One region of the Streptomyces sp. NPDC037013 genome, then DNA from elsewhere that is predicted to be linked to it. Evidence: riboswitches for the same ligand, from Rfam matches in the RefSeq annotation. Region 1 holds a riboswitch; each other region holds the start of a gene.

Region 1 (5,706 bases):
GCGGGACCCGGTCGGCGGGGACGGCGACGACGGCGAGGTCGACCGGCTCCTCGATCTCCGTGACGGAACGGTGGGCGGGCACGCCGTCGATGCCGTCGCCGGTCTCCTCGTCGAACGCGCTGTTGACCGCGTAGAGGCGGCCGGTGAAGCCGGACTCACGGAGGTTGCTCAGCACGCTGCGGCCCACTCCGCCGGGGACGCGGCCCGCGCCGATCACCGCGACCGAGCCGGGGGTCAGGAGCCGCTGCACGGAGCGTCCCTCGGCGCGCTGCTCGCGGGCGCGCTGCACGGCGAGCGAGCGGTCGGTCGGCTCCAGGTCGAACTCGAGGCGGACGACGCCGTCCTCGAAGCTGCGCTTCTGCTGGTAGCCGGCGTCCGTGAAGACCTTGATCATCTTGGTGTTGGCGGGCAGCACCTCGGCGGCAAAGCGGCGGATGCCGCGCTCCCTGGCGACGGCGGCGATGTGTTCGAGGAGCGCGGAGGCGACGCCGCGGCCCTGGTGGGCGTCCTGCACGAGGAAGGCGACCTCGGCCTCGTCGGCGGGTGCGCTGGCGGCCATGCCGCGCTCGTCGATGCGGTCGTAGCGCACGGTGGCGATGAACTCGCCGCCCACCGTGACGGCGAGTCCGACCCGGTCGACCTGGTCGTGGTGGGTGAAGCGGTGCACGTCCTTGGCGGACAGGCGGGGGTAGGGCGCGAAGAAGCGGTAGTACTTCGACTCGTCCGAGACCTGTTCGTAGAAGCTGACCAGGCGGTCCGCGTCCTCGGCCGTGATGGGCCTGATCCGGGCGGTGCCTCCGTCGCGCAGCACCACATCGGCTTCCCAGTGGGAGGGATAGTCCTGCCGCTCCTGCTGATCCGACGGGGTCTGCATGGGGCCAGGGTACGGGTCGCGCGGCCGCCGGGGCCGGGGCAGGCTAGGACGGGTCGAAGGGCGGCCGGGAGCAGGACGTACGTCCGGCAGAGCACCCGTGACGGCATGAGACACTGGTCTAGACAAGTGTGAGACACCTGGAAGGGCAGCAACACATGGCTGAGCGCCGCGTCAACGTCGGCTGGGCCGAGGGCCTCCACGCCCGACCCGCCTCCATCTTCGTCCGTGCGGCCACGGCCGCCGGCGTCCCCGTGACGATCGCCAAGGCCGACGGCAACCCGGTCAACGCGGCCTCGATGCTCGCGGTGCTCGGCCTGGGCGCCCAGGGCGGCGAGGAGATCGTGCTGGCCTCCGACGCCGAGGGTGCGGACGCCGCCCTCGACCGTCTGGCGAAGCTGGTCGCGGAGGGGCTCGAGGAGCTTCCGGAGACGGTCTAGGACACATTCCTGGAAAACGTCGATGGGGTCACCCGGAATTTCGGGTGACCCCATCGACGTTTTCGCTGCGGCCCGCATTCGGGTTCGGGTTCGGGTTCGGGTTCGGGTTCGGAAGAATTCCTTCTTCCTGTATACGGCGCCTCCGTTAATTCCGGAGGCTCACCGTGTTTACGGCATGTTGCGCATCCCTCACGCGGCGGGCGCCGGACCCGCGTCCGTGGCGCGGCCGGTGGGCCGCCACGGCCCGTTCCGCGTGCTCGGCGGTGAGCGCCCTGGCCCGCGGCGCGTCCCCGCGGGCCACCGCGTCGAGTATCGCCGCGTGCTCGGACCAGGACTGGGCCGGCGCCGCCGGGCTCTCCACCACGTACATCCAGGCGATCTTGTGCCGGAGCTGGGTGAGCAGCGCGCTGAGGCCGGGGCTGCCTGACGCCTGGGCGAGCGTCTCGTGGAACCAGCCGCCCAGGGACCGCAGATCCTCCCCCAGGCCGTTCCTGGCGCGCTGCTGGCCCAGCCTGACCAGTCCGCGCAGGACCTTGAGGTGCGCTTCCGTGCGGCGCTGCGCGGCGCGGGCGGCCGCGAGCGGTTCGAGCAGCGTGCGGACCTCCAGGAGGTCCGCGGCCTCCTGCTCGGTGGGTTCGGCGACGCACGCGCCCGCGTGCCTGCGGGTGACGACGAAGCCCTCGGCCTCCAGGGTGCGCAGGGCCTCGCGCACGGGCACGCGTGAGACGCCGTAGCGGCGCGCGAGGACTTCCTCGGCGAGCCGGCCGCCCCTTTCGAAGACCCCCGCGACGATGTCGTCCCGGATGGCCGTGCACACCGAATGCGCGGGAATGCGCATGAACGGACCTCCGCCCTCTCGTCTTCGACGACTCTATTGCAGAGTTTCGCGATTTCAGACGGAGATCCGGAATTCATGGAGGTCTTTTGGCCAAGGAGCGGTGGAGAACGCGAAGACCCCGGCTCGTGAGGAGCCGGGGCCTTCGTGCAGTGCTGCGGGGTACGCGTCGGTCAGACGTTGACGCCGTGCGCGCGCAGGTACGCGATGGGGTCGATGTCCGAGCCGTAGTCCGGGCCGGTGCGGGCCTCGAAGTGGAGGTGCGGGCCGCTGGAGTTGCCGGTCGAGCCGGAGAGGCCGATCTGCTGGCCCGGGGTGACCGTCTGGCCGACGGAGACACCGAGGGACGACATGTGGCCGTACTGGGTGTACGTGCCGTCGTTCATCTTGATGACCACGTTGTTGCCGTAGGCCCCGCCCCAGCCCGCCTCGACGACGGTGCCGGAGCCGACCGCGTGGACGGAGGTGCCGGAGGCGGCGTGGAAGTCGATGCCGGTGTGGCTGCCGGAGGACCACATGGCGCCGCCGGTCTGGTAGCCCGTGGAGACGTACGAACCGGAGACCGGGGCCACGTAGGTGTTCAGGCGCTTGCGCTCGGCCTCGCGGGCGGCGCGCTCCTTGGCCTCGCGCTCCTTCTTGGCCTTCGCCTTGGCCTCGGCCTCCGCCTTGCGCTTCTCCTCGGCCGCCTTCTTCTTGGCGGCCTCTTCGGCCTTCTTGGCGGCAGCGGCGTCGTCGGCGGCCTGGCGCTGGGCTGCGGCCTGCGCGTCGACGCTGTCGGCGAGCGAGTCGCCGACGGATATCGCCTGGGTGAGGCCGGTGTGCTCCACGGCCGCTTCGTCGGCGGCGGCGAGCGCGGGGGCGGCAAGGCCTCCGATGACACCGGTGGTGGTGAGCGCCGCGACACCCGCGACGTTCGCGGTGGTCCGCGTGAGACGGCTCGGACGACGGTGCTTCCCGGTGGCACGGGTGAACGCCATGTGGCGGGTGTTCCTTTCCTTCCCTCTCGCCTACCGGGTTAGCTGACGGGTTCGGAGCAGGAAGGTCTCCTACGGGTCCCTCACCTCGCGGCAAGGTGCCCGATTCACCCCAGGGGACATGTGGGTCCCCGGCTCCCCTGGCTTGCGCCGTACGGGGACTCGGCGATGACTGTCCGGTGCCGCGGATGCGGCGTACTGCGCGACGAACAGCCGGACCGACGCTAAACGGGGCCTCTTTCAATCCACAAACAGAACTCGACTTTTGTAGCGCACGCCACAGGGCAGACGGGCAACCACCGTATGAATACGGACATATGAGGACCCCGGCGGCCGAAGCGGTCACCGGGGTCCGATATGTCCTGACTGTCACTCAGCCCGTGCGCACGTCACCGTCAGCCCGTGACCACACTCACTTCGCCGATCCCGAGGGCCCTGACGGGCTCCTCGATCTGCGAGGCGTCCCCCACGAGGATCGTCACCAGACGGTCCTCCGGGAAGGCGTTCACGACGGCCGCGGTGGCCTCCACGGTGCCGGTGTCGGCCAGCCGGCGGTACAGCTGCGCCTGGAAGTCGTCCGGCAGGTGCTGCTCGACCTGGTCGGCGAGGGTGGCCGCCACGGAGGCGGCCATCTCGTACTTGAGGGGGGCCACGCCCACCAGGTTCTGCACGGCGACGTCGCGCTCGGCGTCGGTGAGCCCCTCGGCGGCGAGGGTGCGCAGGACCTTCCAGAGGTCCTCCAGCGCCGGCCCGGTGTTCGGGGTGTCCACGGAGCCGCTGATGGCCAGCATCGCCGCGCCCGTGCCGTCCGGCGCCGAGCGCAGGACCTGGCTGAACGCCCGTACGCCGTAGGTGTATCCCTTCTCCTCGCGCAGGACGCGGTCCAGGCGGGAGGTGAGCGTGCCACCCAGGCAGTACGTGCCGAGCACCTGGGCGGGCCAGACGCGGTCGTGCCGGTCGGCGCCGACGCGGCCGATCAGCAGCTGCGTCTGGACCGCTCCGGGACGGTCCACGATCACGATGCGGCCGCGGTCGTCGGCGGTCACCGGCGGGACCGGGCGGGGCTCGCCCGGGGAGCCCGTCCAGGCGCCCACGGTGTCCGCGAGGACGGCGTCCAGGTCGGTGCCGGCCAGGTCGCCGACGACGACGAGGGTGGCCGTGGCGGGCCGGACGTGCTTCTCGTAGAAGGTGCGCACCGCCGCCGAGTCGATGGCCGCGACCGTCTCCTCGGTGCCCTGGCGCGGTCGCGACATGCGCGAGGTCGCGGGGAAGAGCTGCTTGGACAGCTCCTTGGCGGCACGGCGGGGCGGGTTGGCGGCCTCGTGCGGCAGCTCGTCCAGGCGGTTGCGCACGAGCCGCTCGATCTCGCTGTCCGCGAAGGCGGGGGCCCGCAGGGCGTCGGCGAGCAGGCCGAGCGCCTTGGGCAGCCGGGAGACCGGGACCTCCAGGGAGACCCGCACGCCGGGGTGGTCGGCGTGGGCGTCGAGCGTGGCGCCGCACCGGTCGAGCTCGGCGGCGAACTCCTCGGCGGAGTGCTTGTCGGTGCCCTCGTTGAAGGCCCTCGCCATGATCGTGGCGACGCCGTCCAGGCCCTCGGGCTCGGCGTCGAGCGGCGCTTCGAGGTGGACCTCGACCGCGATGACCTGCTGGCCGGGGCGGTGGCACCGCAGGACGGTGAGGCCGTTGGGCAGGGTGCCGCGCTCGGGGGCCGGGAAGGCCCAGGGCTTGGCGGTGCCCGCCTGGGGCTGCGGGTGGAACTGCATCGTCGCGGCCTCGGTCACTTCGCCGCCTCCTCTTCGTCGGCGTCCTCGGCGGCCTCGGCGGGCTCGTCGGCGACGGTCACGGGTTCGTAGACGAGCACCGCGCGGTTGTCCGGCCGCAGGCGGGCCTTGGCGACCTCCTGGACCTCCTCCGCGGTGACGTCCAGGACGCGCTGCACGGCGGTGAGGGCGAGCTGCGGGTCGCCGAACAGGACGGCGTACCGGCACAGTTCGTCGGCGCGGCCCGCGACCGTGCCGAGCCGGTCGAGCCACTCGCGCTCCAGCTGGGCCTGGGCGCGCTCCATCTCCTCCGGCGTGGGGCCCTCCGCGGCGAAGCGGGCGAGCTCCTCGTCGACGGCGGCCTCGATGACGGGGACCTCCACGTCGCCGGAGGTCTTCACGTCCAGCCAGCCGAGCGAGGGCGCCCCGGCGAGGCGCAGCAGGCCGAATCCGGCGGCGACCGCGGTGCGGTCACGGCGCACGAGGCGGTTGTAGAGCCGGGAGGACTCGCCGCTGCCGAGGACGGTGAGGGCGAGGTCGGCGGCGTCGCACGCGCGCGTGCCGTCCTCCGGGAGGCGGTAGGCGGCCATCAGGGCGCGGGCCGGCACCTCCTCCTCGACGACCTCGCGCAGCTCCTTGCCGATGCGCTCGGGCAGGGAGCCGTCGCGCGGGGGCTGCTTGCCGTCGTGGCCGGGGATCGAACCGAAGTACTTCTCGATCCAGGCGAGCGTCTGCTCCGGGTCGATGTCGCCGACGACCGAAAGGACGGCGTTGTTGGGCGCGTAGTACGTGCGGAAGAACGCGCGGGCGTCCTCCAGGGTGGCCG
Region 2 (5,706 bases), on a different contig from region 1:
CCAAGGTCATGCTGCAGATGGAGTACGACCCCGACGGCCTCGCCGAGACCGTCGGCGACAAGCTCGGCTTCGTCAAGCGGCAGGTCACCGGCGACCTGAAGCGCTTCAAGAAGTACATCGAGGAGCGCGGCGGCGTGGAGACCGGCGCCTGGCGCGGTGAGGTCTGACCCCCACGGGAGACAGGCACGCCAGGCATGGCGAAGGCCCGGACCGCCCGGTCCGGGCCTTCCCCGCGCTCGCACCCCCGCCCTCCGGCGCGTGGTGGCGCGAACGGGTGGATTCGGCACGGCACGGCTTCCCGTCCACCGCACCGGGCATGCGTTGTCTCGTATCCCCGCTGTCTCCGCCACACCGAGGAAGGGTGCCCCGATGACCGAGTACGAACGTTCCCGCACGATGCCCGCGCTGCCCGAGCACGTCTGGGATCAGGCCTCAGACGTCGGCCAGATGGACGCCTGGCTCCCGCAGGACCTGCACGTGAACGCCGGGGAACCGCCCGCGGTCACCGTCCACGAGGACCGCACCGACCAGGACGTGTCCGCCCTGCTGCGCGCCCGGCCCGAGCAGATGAGGCTCGAATGGGGCACCCGCGAGCAGGGCGGTTACACGGGCTGGCTGCAGGTCGCCGGCATGGACAGCGGGACCAGCGAGGTGACGGTGCACCTGTCGTTCTTCGAGGAGGGGCACGACCCGGGGGAGCAGGCCGTGCACACCGCGCTCGACAGCAGCCTGCGTCGGCTGGAGGACCAGGTGCGGCTGCGCGTCGACAACGCCGCCGGCTGACCGGGCGGCCGGGTCGGCCCGGCCGCCCGGTCAGGTCCTGCCGCCGTGTCAGGCCTGCCCGCCGCCGGGCCGCAGCTGCCGCATGCGCCCGTCGAGTTCACTCCGGTAGAAGTCGATGAAGCCGTCCGGGTCCGGCCCGGCGTTCTGCATGACCAGCCTGTCGTGGCCGGCGTCCACGAACTTCTGCGCCACCTCGACGAAGCGGGCGGGGTCCGTGCCGCAGGCGAACTTCTCCAGGATGTCCTCCTCGCGCACGGTCGCGGTCGCGGCGTCGAAGTTGACCGGGTTGGGCAGCTCGCTCATGACCTTCCACCCGGTCAGCGCCCACCGCGACGTCTCGAGGGCGGCCTTGGCGCCGGTGTGCTCGTCGGGTGCCCACGCCATCGGCACCTCCGCGTAACACGGGCCGTCGCCGCCGGCGGCACGGTACTGCTCGACGATCTCGGGCTTGTCCTCCGTGACGAACAAACCGTCGCCCAGCTCCGCGGCGAGCCGCGTCGACGCCTTGCCGCTGGCGGCCACCGCGATCAGGGGCAGCTGCTCGGGCAGGTCGAACACCCGGGCGTCCGACAGCCGCAGGTGCTTGCCCTCATAGGAGCGGTAGCCGCCCTTCCACAGCAGCCGGATGATCTCCAGGGCTTCCTTGAACATCTCGTGCCGGGTGGAGACGGCATCCGGGAAGCCGACCCCGGTGACGTGCTCGTTGAGCCGCTCGCCCGACCCGAGGCCGAGCACGAAGCGGCCCTCCGACAGCAGGGCCAGGGTGGCGGCGGCCTGAGCGATGATCGCCGGGTGATAGCGCACCGTCGGGCAGGTCACGCCGGTAGCGAGCCCGATCCGTTCGGTCTTGGCCGCGATGCTGCCGAGCACCGTCCAGGCGAACGGGGAATGTCCCTGATTGTCGAGCCAGGGGTGGTAGTGGTCGCTGATCTCGACGAAGTCGAAGCCCGCCTCTTCCGCGAGTACCGCCTGCCGTACGAGTTCCGCCGGGCCGAACGCCTCGGCGGCCAGCTTGTAGCCGATCTCCATGTGCTCCTCGTCTCCTCGCGCGTCGGCGTCGTTTCGTCCGCACAGAGGTACCCGCCGACATTCGGGCATAACGCCCACCGACGTCCCCATTCTTTTCACCCGCCCGTTTCCCCCGCACGTCGAACGGGTCGGCGGCCCGGAACGAGGACACGCCGCGAGCCCCGGACACGGGTGCCGGGGCTCGCGGTGATCGAGGGGGGTGCGGTCTAGTACGGGCCGTTGACGTTGTCGATCGAGCCGTAGCGGTCGGCCGCGTAGTTGCAGGCGGCGGTGATGTTGGCGACCGGGTCGAAGCTGTCCATCGCCGTGCCAGCCACGTGGTACGCGGAGAACGTGGGGCCGATGACCTGGAGCAGTCCCTTGGACGGGGTGCCGGCGACCGCGTTGGAGTCCCAGTTGTTGATGGCCAGGGGGTTGCCGGAGGACTCGCGCATGATGTTGCGGTGGATGCCCTCGTAGGTGCCGGGGATGCCCTGCTGAGCCATGATGTCGAGCGACTCCTTGATCCAGCCGTCGAGGTCGTTCGTGTAGGACTTCGGGGCCGGGGCGACGGCGGGCTCGGCGGCGGCCGTGTCGCGCTCGGACCGGTCCGCCCGCTCGGTGGATGCCTCGGAGGCGTCCTGGCCCTCCTTGCCCAGGGTGAGCTCGATGCCCGGGCGTATCAGCGCCGGGTTGTCACCGAGGGCGCCGCGGTTGTCCTGGTACAGCCTCTTCCAGCCGCCGCTGAGGTGGTGCTCCTGCGCGATCTTGGCGAGGGAGTCGCCGGAGACCACGACGTACGTGTTCGGGGCGGCGGCGGGCCGGGCGGCCACTGCGGGCTGCGCGGCGGCCGTGGTGGCACCGAGCACGGGGAGCACGAGCACGGCCCCGCCCGCTCCTGTGGCGGCGATGCCCCGGCCGAGCGAGCTGGACTTGGGGCGGCGGTGCTTACCCTTTGCAGGCATGACGAATTCCTCTCCGTCGCCTACGAGGTGAGCTGTCGGGTTCGGACTGGAGGTGTCCGGTCGTAACGGGCGTACGACTTAACCCCGAGCCGGCCCGGGATTCCGGGTCGGCGGCTTACCTGGGTCCCCCGCTCCTGCCGTGCGTAAGTGAGTGGGTGGGCGAGTTTCCGGACAGCGGCAGGATTCGGCGTTCCATCCGGATTGACGGTGACGTTAAGCGAGAAAGCCCGGGGGGAACAAGGCGGGAATTCGATCGGTGAATGCGTCCGGCGCTTTCCTGGCGTCCGGCTGTCCTCCGCATCCGTAGATCAAAATGACTCAACTCTCCATGCGCAGAAGGAAGTGCTCTCGGCGGATCCAAAGGCTCTCCGCTGCCGCCCCTGTGACTCATTTCACGGAATGAGGGGAGGGGCTGAGGTGCGATACCCGGGGGCGGACCGCGTTATACCGGTCAATCGGCATTAAATCGGGCACATGCGCTTCGGTGTGAAGGGTGCGTTTCAGTCAAAACGGGCACGAGGCCTTCGTTCCTGAAAACCCAGAACCCTTTATCCCGTCAGAATTCTCCACCCCGTCAGATTCTTCACCGCTTCACCGCGGGAGTGAATATCGGCGTGTGCCGGAGACGTGCCTTATCGCGCCGCCGATCGCAACACCGTTGCGGGCAAGCGGTATTACGAGAGAGGCCTCCTCGGCAGGTTTGCGGACCGCCGTCCGACGCGCTCTCAACTCTTGGCCGCAACAGGCGGGTTTGGCTCCGCTGATCTCGGACAGGCGGTACTTCGACGTGCTTGGGCAGACAGGCACATTCACGGGAGCGGTGCCGACCCGGCCGCCTCGAGGTGTGTCTCGTCGCGCTCCCGTGCTGCCGATACCAGCAGTTCGACGGGAGGCACACATGCTGAGCGAGACAGGGCAGACGCACCGAGTGGCAGACACCCGGACCGGGCGGGACACCCCGGACACGACCGCCGACTTCGAGCGCCTGGCCGTCCTGCCTGCCGGCCCCGAGCGGCAGCGGCTGGTGGAGCACATCGTGGAGGCATGGCTCCCGGTGGCCCACCGTCTGGCGGGCAAGTTCCGTGACCGGGGCGAGCCCCTGGACGACCTGGAGCAGGTCGCGGCCCTCGGTCTGGTCAAGGCCGTCGACCGCTACGACCCGGCGCAGGGCCCGTTCCTCCCGTACGCGCTGCCCACCATCGTCGGAGAGGTCAAGCGGCACTTCCGCGACCACGCCTGGAGCGTCCATGTGCCCCGGCGTGTGCAGGAGTTGCGCAACCGGGTGCGCCGCAGCGCCCGGGAGCTCTCGCTCGCCAACGGAGGGCGGTTCCCGACGGTGGCTCAGATCGCTGAGCACGCGCGGATGAGCGAGGAGGACGTACTCACCGGGATGGAGGCCATGGACAGCTTCCGGCCGGTCTCCCTGGACGCCCAGTTGAGCCCCCACAGCCCGGAGGGCGAATCCGCCGCGCTGGGAGACGTCCTCGGTGAGGACGAGCCCCGCTTCGACGTCGTCGTCGCGCGGGAAGCGGTCAAGCCCTGCCTGGCCCGGCTTCCCGAGCGCGAGCGCCGCATCCTGAACCTGCGCTTCTTCCACGACATGTCGCAGGCGCGGATCGGCGAGGAACTCGGCATCTCCCAGATGCACGTGTCGCGCCTGCTCGCCCGCGCATGCCGCCGCGTTCGGGTCCAGGTCGACGGCAACTCCCCCCGGAGGAACGGGCGTACCGCGGCGATCGCGGCCTGAACGGCAGGCGGTGCGCGGCGATCCGGGACGCCGCGCACCACTCCGTGCCTGTTACGCCCGAGCCGCCAGGTGGCGCCAGTCGCTCCACGTGTCGAGCCGCTTCTGATAGGCCGCCTCGACCACCGGATAGGGGTAGGTGCCGAGGAAGAGCCGCAGGGGCGGCGCGTCGCCGTCCACGAGTTCGAGGATGACGGGGGCGGTGGTTCGCGCGTCCTGGGGCGCGCGCGCCGACGCGCCGGCCCGGCGCGCGGCACGGACGGGTTCGTAGGCGGGAAGCGGTTCGGTGTGCACCGCGGAGGCGCCCGACCAGTCGGTGCCGTACGGGCCGGGTTCGACCAGGGTCACGTGGATGCCGAACCCGGCCACCTCCTGGGCCAGGGCCTCGCTCATCCCCTCCAGGGCCCACTTCGAGGCGTTGTACAGCCCGAGCGTGGGGAAGGCGGCGAGGCCGCCGAGGCTGGAGACCTGCAGGATGTGCCCGCTGCCCTGGGCCCGCAGATACGGCAGGGCCGCCTGCGTCACCCACAGCGGGCCGAACAGGTTGGTGTCGAGCTGGGCGCGAGCCTGCTCCTCGGTGGTCTCCTCGACCATGCCGAACAGGCCGTAGCCCGCGTTGTTGACGACTACGTCCAGGCGGCCGAAGGTCTCGGCGGCCCGCCGCACCGCGGCGGTCGCGGCGGTGCGGTCGGTCACGTCGAGGCGGAGCGGGAGCACGGCGTCCCCGTGGGTGTCCACGAGGGACCGCAGGGTCTCGGGATTGCGTGCGGTGGCGGCGACGCGGTCGCCGCGGTCGAGAGCGGCCTCGGCCCAGATGCGGCCGAAGCCGCGGGACGCGCCGGTGATGAACCATGTCTTCATGGCGTCGAGCCTGCGCCGTTCGCACCCCGGCAGCCAGCACCCCCACAGGGTTACCCTCGCACCATGGCGGCCGAGAATCTTCTGGGAGACTTCCTCAAGGCCCGGCGTGGACGGGTCGCTCCGGCGGACGTGGCGGTGCCCGCCGGCGGACGTCGCCGGGTGGCCGGACTGCGCCGGGAGGAACTGGCCCGGCTCGCCGGAATCAGCGAGCCCTACCTGGTCCGGCTGGAACAGGGCATCGACCGGCACCCCTCCTCCCAGGTGCTGCACTCCCTCGCACGGGCGCTGGAGTTGGACGCCGACGCCGCCGCCCACCTGCACGCCCTCGCCCGTTCCGCCCCCGCC
Region 3 (5,706 bases), on a different contig from region 1:
GCCTGGCCCGCCTCGCAGGCTCGGGCCGCGTCGCCATGCCGGAGCTCGAACTCCTGCCCGCCTCGTACGACCTGCCGGGCGCGCGCCTGCTCGACCTGGTCCAGGTGATGGACCGGATCCGCGCCGAGTGCCCGTGGTCCTCCCGGCAGACCCACGAGGGACTGGTGAAGTACGCGCTGGAGGAGGCGTACGAACTGGTGGAGGCGATCGAGGAGGGCGACCGGCAGGAGCTGCGCGAGGAGCTCGGCGACGTCCTGCTCCAGGTCGTCTTCCACGCGCGCATCGCCGAGGAGGCCTCCGGCGAGCCCGGCGACGAGCCCTTCTCCATCGACGATGTGGCGGGCGGCATCGTCGAGAAGCTCATCCACCGCCACCCGCACGTCTTCGGCGACGCGTCGGCGCGGACCCCGGAGGACGTCAAGGCGCACTGGCAGCGCACGAAGGCGGTCGAGAAGCAGCAGCGCACGTCGATCACCGAGGGCATCCCGCTGGGCCAGCCCGCCCTGGCCCTCGCCGCGAAACTGGCCTCCCGCGCACGCACGGCCGGCCTCGACGTGCCGGTGCCGGCGGGGGAGGGCGTGGGGTACGAACTCCTCGCGCTGGCCCTGCGGGCGGAGTCCCGGGGCGTGGACCCGGAGTCGGCCCTCCGCGCCGCGGCCCGCGCCTACCGCGACGCGATCCGCGCGGCGGAGGGGGCGGGGGCGGCTTAGGCCTGTCCGGTGGACGGGGGGCGGTCCTGAACTCCTCGCGCCGGCCCTGAGGGCGGAGTCCCGGGACGGTTTAGGCCCGTCCGGTGGACCGGGGAGCGGGCCGGCGGGGTCCGGCTCGCCCGCACCAGAAGCCCTCCGCCGCCCCTCTCATGCGCTCTGATCCGCCGGGCAGGCCCGGCGGGGCCGGCGGTGTGCGGGGTGGGGCGCGGCGGGGGATACCGTCGACGGCATGCACGACCAGCCGTCGGCCGCCGCGCCCCGCCCCGCCGAAGACGTCCCCGCGCCCCCGGCGTCCCCGCAGCCCGAGCTCTTCAGCTGGGAGTTCGCCACCGACCCCTACCCGGCGTACGCCTGGCTGCGCGAGAACTCTCCCGTGCACCGGACCACGCTGCCGAGCGGCGTGGACGCCTGGCTGGTCACCCGGTACGCGGACGCCCGGCAGGCCCTCGCCGACCAGCGGCTCAGCAAGAACCCGGCCCACCACGACGAGCCCGCCCACGCCAAGGGCAAGACCGGTATCCCCGGCGAGCGCAAGGCCGAGCTGATGACGCATCTGCTCAACATCGACCCGCCGGACCACACGCGGCTGCGCCGGCTCGTCTCCAAGGCGTTCACCCCGCGCCGGGTCGCCGAATTCGCGCCACGCGTCCAGGAGCTGACCGACCGGCTCATCGACGCGATCGTCGAGGGGCGGAGCGGCGACGGGGAGGGCGGCGCCGACCTCATCCACGAGTTCGCCTTCCCCCTGCCCATCTACGCCATCTGCGACCTGCTCGGCGTCCCCCGCGAGGACCAGGACGACTTCCGCGACTGGGCGGGCATGATGATCCGGCACGGGGGCGGGCCCCGGGGCGGTGTCGCCCGGTCGGTGAAGAAGATGCGCGGCTACCTCGCCGAACTCATCCACCGCAAGCGCCTCGACCCGGGCGACGACCTCATCTCCGGTCTCATCAAGGCCTCCGACCACGGCGAGCACCTCACCGAGAACGAGGCCGCCGCGATGGCGTTCATCCTTCTCTTCGCCGGCTTCGAGACCACCGTCAACCTCATCGGCAACGGCGTGTACGCCCTGCTCACCCACCCCGAGCAGCGCGAGCGGCTGCAACGGGCGCTGGCGGCGGGCGACACCGCGCTCCTGGAGACGGGGATCGAGGAACTCCTGCGCTTCGACGGGCCGGTCGAGCTCGCCACCTGGCGGTTCGCCACCGAGGCGCTCAGCATCGGCGGCCAGGACATCGCCGCGGGCGACCCCGTCCTCGTCGTGCTCGCCGCCGCCGACCGCGACCCGGCCCGCTTCGAGGCCCCCGACACCCTCGACCTTTCCCGCAGTGACAATCCGCACCTCGGATATGGGCACGGGATCCACTACTGCCTCGGCGCCCCGCTCGCCCGCCTGGAGGGCCGCACCGCCCTCGCGACGCTGCTCAGACGCCTTCCCGACCTGCAACTCGCGGTGGATCCCGCCGATTTGCGGTGGCGTGGCGGACTGATCATGCGGGGACTGCGCACGCTGCCGGTGAAGTTCACAGACGCACAGGAAACGGCGCGCGGCTGACGGACCATCACGACTGTGATGTTCACGTGATCTCCGCTGCATCGACTTGTGACAAGCGTTCGACTGCGGCTACGTTCACGTCGACTTGGGCACCCCGGTGCCCGGTCGTCGCCGCAGTCTCCTGAAAGGCAACCGCATGCTCTCCGGTCAAGGTCGTCACCGACGCCCCCGCCAGGCCCCGGCTCTCATCGTCGCGGCAGGCGTCACCGGATCAGCCATCGCCATCCCCCTGCTCGCCGCCACCAGCGCGAGCGCCGCCTCCACCACCACCTGGGACAAGCTCGCCCAGTGCGAGAGCGGTGGCGCGTGGAGCGCCGACCCGGGCAACGGTTATTACGGAGGACTCCAGCTCTCCCAGGAGACATGGGAGAGCTACGGCGGCCTCGACTACGCGCCCAGCGCCGACCAGGCCTCCAAGTCCCAGCAGATAGCCGTCGCCGAGAAGGTCCTCGACGCCAAGGGCACCGCCGCCTGGCCGAGCTGCGCCCCGATCGCCGGTCTCACCGACGGCGGCGCGGCGGCCGACGTGGACCCGGGCGCCCCCATCACCCCGGAACCCTCCGATCCGTCCGGTTCGACCGGCGCCGAGGGCTCCAAGGACTCGAAGGAATCCAAGGACTCCGGGGACGCCAAGGGGTCGAAGGACGGCGCGGAGAAGGGTGACGCGTCCGGCGAACCCGCGGACTCCGCCGAGCCGTCCGACGACGCGTCGACGGACCCGGCGGACGCCTCGGGCGACACGCCCGGGAAGGGCGCCGGCTCGCGAGAGAAGAATCACGACGAGTCCGGCGAAAAGGACGGCAAGAAGGACGGCAGGGGCGGGAAGGGCGACGCCGACGGCAAGGGCGGCACGGACGGCTCCGGCAAGTCCGGGACCGGGGACGGCACTTCGCCCGACCCTGAGGACGCCACCGCCCCCTCCGAGGGCTCCGACGGCTCCTCCGGCCGCCACCGCGGCGACCGCGCCGACGAGAGCGGGGGTGCAGGCGGGCGTCCCGGACGGCACGCCTCGCGCGGCGACGAGCGCACCGGCGCGGTCGCCGACGGGACGTACACGGTGCGCTCCGGGGACAACCTCTCGCTCATCGCGGACGACCTCGACGTCGACGGCGGCTGGCACGAGCTCTACGCCGAGAACAAGAAGACCGTCGGCGCCGACCCGGACCTCATTCTCCCCGGTCAGAGCCTCGATCTGGGCGAAAAGTAACGGTAGTTGACGATGCGTCTGCCGGGGCCTTCGCGGCGTATGTCCGCTTTGGCGCGAGTGAGACATGGGTCTCAGAAGCCCTGATCGTCTTTGAAATTGTGTGGAAGACGTGATTACCGTCGTCACCGCTCGCCACTGGTGAGCCCCGCCGGTCGGTACGCCGAATCCTGCCAACGGCCGGACGGGAACAGTCGTCGCTCAAGAGCGCCGTGGGCAGGAGCGGGGGACCCAAGGTTTGTGCCGGGTCCGTCCGTTGAGGGGGTGGGCAGCCGAGAGGCTGGGCGCCGCGCAACGGACGGGAACGGCTAGGGGTGAAGTCGCGCTCAAGGAGTGCGACCGGGCAACCACATCGGCCCGAACCCGACAGCTCACCTCGCAGGCGTCGGTGTAGGGGATCAACTCATGCTGCTTTCCAGCAAGGGCAAGCACCGCCGTCCGTCCAAGGCCACCCGCGTCGCCACGCTCGTCGGCGTGACCGGCGCCGCCGTCGCCGCCCCGCTGATGGCGGCCGGCTCGGCCTCCGCCGCCACCACCTCCGAGTGGGACGCCGTCGCCCAGTGCGAGTCCGGCGGCAACTGGTCCATCAACACCGGCAACGGCTACCAGGGCGGCCTGCAGTTCTCGCCGTCCACCTGGGCCGCGTACGGCGGCACCAAGTACGCGCCGACCGCCGACAAGGCCTCCAAGGCCCAGCAGATCGAGATCGGCGAGAAGGTCCTGGCGGGCCAGGGCAAGGGCGCCTGGCCGTCCTGCGGCGTCGGCCTCTCGGGCGCCTCGCCCAGCAGCGGCGGCGGCTCGCAGCAGCAGGCCCCGCAGCAGCAGGCTCCGCAGGAGAAGCCGCAGCCGCAGCGGACGCAGCAGCAGGCCGCTCCGCAGCACCAGCAGCAGGCCGCGCCGAAGCCGCAGCCCGCGCCGCAGACCGAGTCCAAGAAGACCGTCGAGACCCCGACCGGCAAGACGGTCAAGAAGGGCGACGGCGAGTACAAGGTCGAGACGGGCGACACCCTCTCCAAGATCGCCCAGGCGCACCACGTCAAGGGCGGCTGGCAGAAGGTCTACAAGCTGAACGGCGACATCATCGACGACGCCGACTTCATCTACCCGGGCCAGCAGCTCCACCTCGGCTGAGGCTGCTCCCCACCCGGCCGTGCCTCGGCGGACGCACGGCCGGCCCCCGTCCCCACGGGCTCCCCGCCCCGGTGCGCGTATCCCCCGTACGCACCGGGGCGGGGCCATGTCCGCCGCCGGAACCCCGCCATCCGGCCCTGCCGAGGCCGCCCCGCCTGTTCGCTACCAGCGAGTAGAAACGCGGCCCATCGTCCTGATTCCAGGGGATTTGGCCTCTTGTTCGTCCCACGGGACGGGCGGTCGGCTGGCTGAAGCCCCGGAGCCGGTTAGGCTCAGGAGACGCAGGGCCGAAACGGCCCGCGTCACTGTGTATACGCGTCACACTCCCAGAAGGAGATGCTCGTGCCGTCCATCGACGTCGTCGTAGCCCGGGAAATCCTGGACTCCCGAGGCAACCCCACGGTCGAGGTCGAGGTCGGCCTCGACGACGGCAGCACCGGTCGTGCCGCCGTTCCGTCCGGTGCCTCCACCGGTGCCTTCGAGGCCATCGAACTCCGCGACGGTGACCCCAACCGTTACCAGGGCAAGGGTGTCGAGAAGGCCGTCCTCGCCGTCATCGAGCAGATCGGCCCGGAGCTCGTCGGCTACGACGCCACCGAGCAGCGCCTGATCGACCAGGCCATGTTCGACCTGGACGCCACCGACAACAAGGGCTCGCTCGGCGCCAACGCCATCCTCGGCGTCTCGCTCGCCGTCGCCCACGCCGCCTCCGAGGCCAGCGACCTGCCGCTCTTCCGCTACCTCGGCGGACCCAACGCGCACCTGCTGCCCGTCCCGATGATGAACATCCTGAACGGCGGGTCGCACGCCGACTCGAACGTCGACATCCAGGAATTCATGATCGCCCCGATCGGCGCGGAGTCCTTCTCCGAGGCGCTGCGCTGGGGCACCGAGGTCTACCACACCCTCAAGAAGGTGCTGAAGGAGAAGGGCCTCTCCACCGGCCTCGGCGACGAGGGCGGCTTCGCCCCGAACCTGGACTCCAACCGCGCCGCGCTCGACCTCATCCTCGAGGCCATCAAGCAGGCCGGTTACGTCCCCGGCGAGCAGATCGCGCTCGCCCTGGACGTCGCCGCGTCCGAGTTCTACAAGGACGGCAGCTACGA
Region 4 (5,706 bases), on a different contig from region 1:
GCCCGTACCTTGCCGTCCCGCACCAGCCCGTCGAGGGCGCCGATGATCTCCTCTACGGGGACCGACGGGTCGTCGTAGTGCGTGTAGTACAGGTCGATGCAGTCGGTGCCGAGACGGCGCAGGGAGGCGTCGACGCCGCCCTTGATCGTGGCCGGGGAGAGGCCCTTGAAGTCGGGGTGCGCGCCGACCTTCGTGGCGACGACGACGTCGGAGCGGTTGCCGCGCCGGGCCAGCCACTCGCCGATGAGGGTCTCGGACTCACCGCCCTCGTTGCCCTCCACCCAGGCCGAGTAGACGTCGGCGGTGTCGATGAAGTTGCCGCCCGCGGCGGTGTAGGCGTCGAGGACGTCGAAGGACGCCGTGCGGTCGGCGGTCCAGCCGAAGACGTTGCCGCCGAGGGAGAGGGGGAACACCTCGAGGTCGGAAGAGCCGAGTCGGCGAAGAGAAGTCATACGTTCCGCAACGTCCGGGACGGAAACCGAATTCCGTCCCGCACTTCAAGGAACCGTCAAACCCTCGCGGACAGTGCTCAGGGGTTGAGCCCCTTGCTCTGGAGCCAGCCCAGCGGGTCGATCCCGGTGCCGTCGGGGGTGTGGACCTCCAGGTGGAGGTGCGGCCCGGTGACGTTGCCGGTCGCGCCGACGCGGCCGATGACGTCGCCCGTGCTGACCTTCTGGCCCGCGCTGACGTTGAGCGAGGACTGGTGGCAGTACCAGACCTCCGTGCCGTCCTCGAGTTCGAGCACGGTGCGGTAGCCGTACGCGCCCGCCCAGCCGGCCTCCTTGACGGTGCCGGTGTGCACGGCCTTGAGCGGGGTACCCGTGGGAGCGGCGAAGTCCAGGCCGGTGTGGTGGCCCGAGGACCACATGGACCCGGCGTCGCCGAAGTGCGAGGTGAGCGTGTACGAGGAGGTCGGGATGGCGTAACTCTTGGCGAGCTTGGCAAGGCGCGCGGCCTCGGCCTTGGCCTTGCGGGCCTCCTCCTGCTTCTTCTTCTCGGCGGCGGCCTTGGCGTCCGCCTTCCGCTCGGCGGCCTTCTGCTGCGCGGCGGCCTCGTCGGCGGCCTTCTTGACGGCGGCGTCCTCGGCGGCGGTGCGTACGGCGGAGTCCGCCTGGTGCTGCTGGTTCTCGGCCTGCCGCATGATGCGGGCGCGCAGTGCCTCGCCCGCGTCGGTGGTGCCCTGTTCGGCGTCGGCGGTGCTCACGCCGGCCGCGGTGAGCGGCGTCGCGGCGGCGACGGACGGAGCGGCCTCCGCCGTGTCGCCGGCCAGCAACGAGCCGACGCCCGGCAGGGATTCGGCGTCCGGCAGCGAGTCCGCGACGGTGCCCACGCCCGGCAGGTCCGGCATGGATATGGCGACCGGCGGCTTGCCGTCCTGCGCGGTGGCCATGCCGCCCGCGCCGACGGCCGCGATGACGCCCACGCCGAGCACGGTGGAGCTGCGGGCGAGGCCGCCACCGGCCTTCTTGTGCACACGGTGCCTGCCGCGGACGGGACGGACGGACTCCTCGGTGGGGTTCCACTCGTCGAAGGAGCCCTCGTCGTACGGACCGAAGTCGTCGTCATTCGGTATGTACACGGCTTGGGGGGCAGGCCGGTTGGACGCCACTGGGGCGCACTCCTTTCCTTCCTTCTCGCCTACCGGGTTAGCTGACGGGTTCGGAGCAGGAAGGTCTCCTACGGGCGCCTGGCGCGGATGCACGGATGCATGAGGCGCAGATGCCCGATTCACCCCAAGTTGGTGGTTCCCCGGCTCCCTTGCGGGATTAGGCGCGTGCGCACGGAGCCGCCTCTAGTGACGGCTGGGACGACCGCGCTGCGTTATCGAACGTTAATAGACAGCGGGTCGGTATTCCAAGCCGTTCCGGTTGATCGTTAACGCTGATCGCCTGTACGTATCGGGACACGGGGTGCCGGAACGGGGCGAGTTGACCCACCTTGGTCCGCACCGGAACTTCACATTCCCTTGACAGGATGTCAGTTGCCCTGCGGAACGGTGAACTTCAGTCACCGGTGGTGACGTCCGGATCCCCGGCGACGGGCCGCCGCACGGCGAGCAGCGCCATGTCGTCGGTCATCCGGCCCCCGGTGTGCCGCCGCACCTCCTCGGCGAGCGCGGCGAGCAGCGCGCGCGGACCGCCCCGCCCCGGGAAGATCCGCCCGCCGAGCCGGGTCGCAGGGTCGTAGAACGTGCCCTCCGCGTCCCGGGCCTCCGACAACCCGTCCGTGTAGAAGAGCAGCGTCGCGCCCGGCGGGAACTCCGTCTCGTCCGCCCGGTCCGGCCAGACGCCCAGCTCGCCCATGCCGAGCGGGAGCGCGGGCTCGGTCGCCGTCAGGACGCACAGCCGCCCGTCCCCGCGCAGCAGCAGCGGCGGCGGATGCCCCCGGTTGATCAGCCGTACGCCGCCGTCGGCGTGCCGGATCTCGGCGAGGACGGCGGTGGTGAACCCCTCGAAGGCGTCCAGACCGTCGCGCCGGGTGCCCTCGCGCGCGAGGGCCCGCTCCAGGCGCTGGGCCACCGCCTCCAGGGTGGTCTCCTGCTCGGCGGCCTCCCGGAAGGCGCCGATGACGACGGCGACCGCCGCGACCGCGCCCATGCCCTTGCCCCGCACGTCGCCGACGATGAGCCGCACCCCGTGCGGGGTGTCCTGCACGGCGTACAGGTCGCCCCCGATGAACGCGTCGGCCTGCGCGGCCTCGTACCGCGCAGCGATGTCGAGGCCGCCGATCCGCGGGTCGGGTTCGGGCAGCACGGCGCGCTGGGTCGTCTCGGCGATGGAGCGGGCGTTGGCGAGCCGGTCGTTGCCGCGCCGCACGACGCGGTTGATGACGATGGCGAGGGCGGCGACGGTCACCACGGTGATCACCTCGGTGACGGCCTCGACATGGCTGCCGACCGCGTTGCCGAAGTGCAGGAAGAGGACGGCACCGGTGGCCGCGGCGCCGGTCAGGACGGTGCTCAGCAGCGAGTAGAAGGGGGCGGCGATCAGCGGGGCGGCGGTGTAGAGGGGAGCCGCGGTGAAGTCGGGCGGGGTCGACACGTCGTATGCGACGCCGAGGACGAGCAGCAGCAGGGGCAGGGACCGTACGAAGGCCTTCTCGTGCGCGGTGGCACCCCTGGCACCGCATCCGCCTCGCTGCCCCACCGCTCGTCTCCCGCCGCCTCCGCGCCCATCACCGCGCTCCACTCAGGGTTCCCCCGGCGGGGAGCGGATGCGACCTGGTGCGGGCCGACCGGGTTACCCGGCGGGCGTGACACGAAGACACCGACACGAAGACACGGCATGGAAAACACGGCATGGAAAACACGGCGTGAAAAACACCCAGGGCCGGGAAGCTGATGCTTCCCGGCCCTGGGCCTTCAGTAGCGGGGACAGGATTTGAACCTGCGACCTCTGGGTTATGAGCCCAGCGAGCTACCGAGCTGCTCCACCCCGCGTCGGTGAACCCAACAGTACGCCATGCGAAGGGGTGCGTCGAACCACTTCCGTCAGGGCGCGGCCTCGCCCGCGTGCGTGAGCGTCTCCCAGGCCACGAAGAGGCCGTCCGTGCCCTCCGGGCGCCGCTGCTCGGTGTACTTCTCGGTGTACGGCATCTCCAGGTGCAGCCGGCCGTGCAGGTGGTTCAGGCCGACCTCCGTGTCGGGCCCCATGTCGCGCCGGACGGTGCCGCCGCACAGCCACGGGGGCGCCTTCTCGCCCAGCTGGTACCTGGCGTGGAACTCGAAGGCGGCCCGCAGCCGCTCCTTGGCCTCCCCGTACAGGTCGACGCCCTGGTGCCGGGCGGTCTCCGCCATGTGCGCGGCGGCGGCGAGGGAGTAGCTCGCGTGCTTGAAGTTGCGGCAGGTCTCCTGGGAGATCCCGTCGGTGAAGGTGTCCTGCCCGAACCAGTACTTCTTCAGCTCGGCCGCGGTGTCGATGCCGCTGCCCTCCGGGGAGACGGGCAGCTTCCCGTCCGACTCCAGATAGAAGTAGGCGGGCACGCGGGTCCTGAAGTGGTGCACGGCCTTCTCGAACGTCGCGTGGTCGTCGAGGAAGACGGCCATCGACATGGTGGCATCGGCCATCACCAGGTCCCAGTTGCCGTTGAAGTCGGCGGAACCGTCCCTGACCTGCGGCAAGTAGGCGTTGCGCAGCATCCGTTCGAAGCGCAGCAGCGCGCCGTCGTCCCACCCGTCGTACGTGTAGCGCACGGCCTCGGCGGCCCGCGCCCAGGACGAGGCGGCCCAGGCGGTCTGCAGCCCGGCGTTGGCCTCGGTGTGGCCGGTGATCACCTTCGACCAGGCGTCCATGATCTGCACGGCCTTCTCGGCGTGCGCGCGGTCACCGGTGATGTTCCAGAGCAGGGCCTGGGTGTACGCGGCCAGGGCGTCCTCGCGCTCTTCGACGCAGCCCCGGCCGGGGCGGGTGTCGGGCGGGCACTCGACGACGGCGTACGGAGTGGCCCGGTAGTCATCGGCCGCGAACCTGCTGCCCCGCATCTGTTCGAACGCCTTCAGCCAGGGCTGCTCACGGGCCCGGACGTGCGCGCGGGCCCGGTCGAGCTGTTCCTTGCCGACCAGGACGCCGGGGTGGGTGAACGCGAGGTCGAGGGGGCGGGCCGCGGCCGTACGGGTGTCCGACCCGCCGGAACCGCCGCCGCACGCCGCGGCGAGGGCCACGAGGAGGGGCGCGAGGAGGAGGACGAGGACGCGCCGCCGCTTTCCGCGTACGGGGGCGGCCGGCCTGTCTCCGCGTACGGGGGCGGCCGGCCTGTCTCCGCGTACGGGGGCGGCCGAACTGTCTCCACGTACAGGGGCGGCCGGACTGTCTCCACGTACGGCTGCGGCCATGCTGCACCTCCGGGTCGGGCCCACTGCCCTGGCAGTTCAGCCTGGCCCGGAGTGCGGGCCCGCGCATGGCCGGACTACGCCGTCCGGGCGACGCTCGCACTCCCCCGCGCACGGCGTGCTCTTTTTGCGCACGCCGTATGCGCCGATTGAGGCGCGCGGGGCTGGGGACCTGGGAGGCAGGCCCTGGTTCAGCGGCGATCCTCTAGAGGGCTGGCCGGGCCAGGTTCCTCCGGTTCAGCAAAGAGCCGGGGGAGCCGCGCGAGACCCGTGCGGGGCCCCGGGCACCGGTGTGTCCGCGCGCCCGGAGCACCGGTACGGCTAGGTGATGCCGCCCCGCTCGCAGACCTGCCGCGCCACGTCACGCAGCTTCATGTTGTTCTCCTGCGAGAAGCGCCGCAGCACGTCGAAGGCGTCGTCCTCGGTGATGCGGTGGCTGCCCATGAGGATGCCCATGGCCTCGCCGATGGTGTGCCGGGTGGCGACCGCCTGTTCGAGCTGGGCGTGGCCGCGGGCGCTGGAGAAGGCGACGGCGGCATGCGAGGCGAGCAGCCAGCCGGCCACCTCGCTGGCCTCCGTGAACGCCCCCGTACGACAGGAGTAGAGGTTGAGGGCGCCGAGGTCCTCGTCCTCGGTGAAGAGGAGGAACCCCATCATGCTGCCCACGCCGAGCTCGCGGACGCGAGGGGCGTACGCGGGCCAGCGGGGCTGCTCACCGGTGAGGTCGGCGATGCGGAACACCCGCTCCCCCGTCGACCTGCGGGCCGCGTCGAAACAGGGCCCTTCGCCGAGCTTCTCCTGCAACCGGTCGCTGTCGACGACGAGTTGCTCGGTGGCCGCCAGCGTCGCCACGCTCTTCCCCCGCAGGACGAGGATCC

The links. Region 1 has a riboswitch for cyclic di-AMP ahead of ACZ7DY_RS21620 (M23 family metallopeptidase). Riboswitches for the same ligand answer to the same signal wherever they lie in the genome.
Region 2: linked by a shared signal. The riboswitch ahead of ACZ7DY_RS16900 (LysM peptidoglycan-binding domain-containing protein) and the one ahead of ACZ7DY_RS21620 (M23 family metallopeptidase) in region 1 are both predicted to bind cyclic di-AMP.
Region 3: linked by a shared signal. The riboswitch ahead of ACZ7DY_RS25935 (transglycosylase family protein) and the one ahead of ACZ7DY_RS21620 (M23 family metallopeptidase) in region 1 are both predicted to bind cyclic di-AMP.
Region 4: linked by a shared signal. The riboswitch ahead of ACZ7DY_RS22275 (M23 family metallopeptidase) and the one ahead of ACZ7DY_RS21620 (M23 family metallopeptidase) in region 1 are both predicted to bind cyclic di-AMP.

Annotation. Positions count from the first base shown of each region.
Region 1 covers NZ_JBVJRV010000005.1:586,888-592,593, forward strand. The annotation lists gene ACZ7DY_RS21605 (bifunctional acetate--CoA ligase family protein/GNAT family N-acetyltransferase) at 1-874, opposite strand, end outside; gene ACZ7DY_RS21610 (HPr family phosphocarrier protein) at 1,030-1,311, shown strand; gene ACZ7DY_RS21615 (GntR family transcriptional regulator) at 1,457-2,149, opposite strand; gene ACZ7DY_RS21620 (M23 family metallopeptidase) at 2,320-3,123, opposite strand; cyclic di-AMP (ydaO/yuaA leader) riboswitch at 3,136-3,298, opposite strand; gene ACZ7DY_RS21625 (M16 family metallopeptidase) at 3,516-4,901, opposite strand; gene ACZ7DY_RS21630 (M16 family metallopeptidase) at 4,898-5,706, opposite strand, start outside.
Region 2 covers NZ_JBVJRV010000004.1:525,882-531,587, forward strand. The annotation lists gene ACZ7DY_RS16885 (SRPBCC family protein) at 1-167, shown strand, start outside; gene ACZ7DY_RS16890 (SRPBCC family protein) at 370-783, shown strand; gene ACZ7DY_RS16895 (TIGR03557 family F420-dependent LLM class oxidoreductase) at 832-1,812, opposite strand; gene ACZ7DY_RS16900 (LysM peptidoglycan-binding domain-containing protein) at 2,019-2,756, opposite strand; cyclic di-AMP (ydaO/yuaA leader) riboswitch at 2,761-2,928, opposite strand; gene ACZ7DY_RS16905 (SigB/SigF/SigG family RNA polymerase sigma factor) at 3,655-4,503, shown strand; gene ACZ7DY_RS16910 (SDR family oxidoreductase) at 4,555-5,361, opposite strand; gene ACZ7DY_RS16915 (helix-turn-helix domain-containing protein) at 5,425-5,706, shown strand, end outside.
Region 3 covers NZ_JBVJRV010000007.1:108,393-114,098, reverse strand. The annotation lists gene ACZ7DY_RS25950 (nucleoside triphosphate pyrophosphohydrolase) at 1-710, shown strand, start outside; gene ACZ7DY_RS25945 (cytochrome P450 family protein) at 940-2,265, shown strand; gene ACZ7DY_RS25940 (transglycosylase family protein) at 2,402-3,472, shown strand; cyclic di-AMP (ydaO/yuaA leader) riboswitch at 3,668-3,870, shown strand; gene ACZ7DY_RS25935 (transglycosylase family protein) at 3,875-4,600, shown strand; gene eno (phosphopyruvate hydratase) at 4,937-5,706, shown strand, end outside.
Region 4 covers NZ_JBVJRV010000006.1:21,317-27,022, forward strand. The annotation lists gene ACZ7DY_RS22270 (aldo/keto reductase) at 1-452, opposite strand, end outside; gene ACZ7DY_RS22275 (M23 family metallopeptidase) at 530-1,609, opposite strand; cyclic di-AMP (ydaO/yuaA leader) riboswitch at 1,621-1,783, opposite strand; gene ACZ7DY_RS22280 (PP2C family protein-serine/threonine phosphatase) at 2,004-3,146, opposite strand; tRNA gene ACZ7DY_RS22285 (tRNA-Met) at 3,366-3,439, opposite strand; gene ACZ7DY_RS22290 (alginate lyase family protein) at 3,491-4,831, opposite strand; gene ACZ7DY_RS22295 (GAF and ANTAR domain-containing protein) at 5,150-5,706, opposite strand, start outside.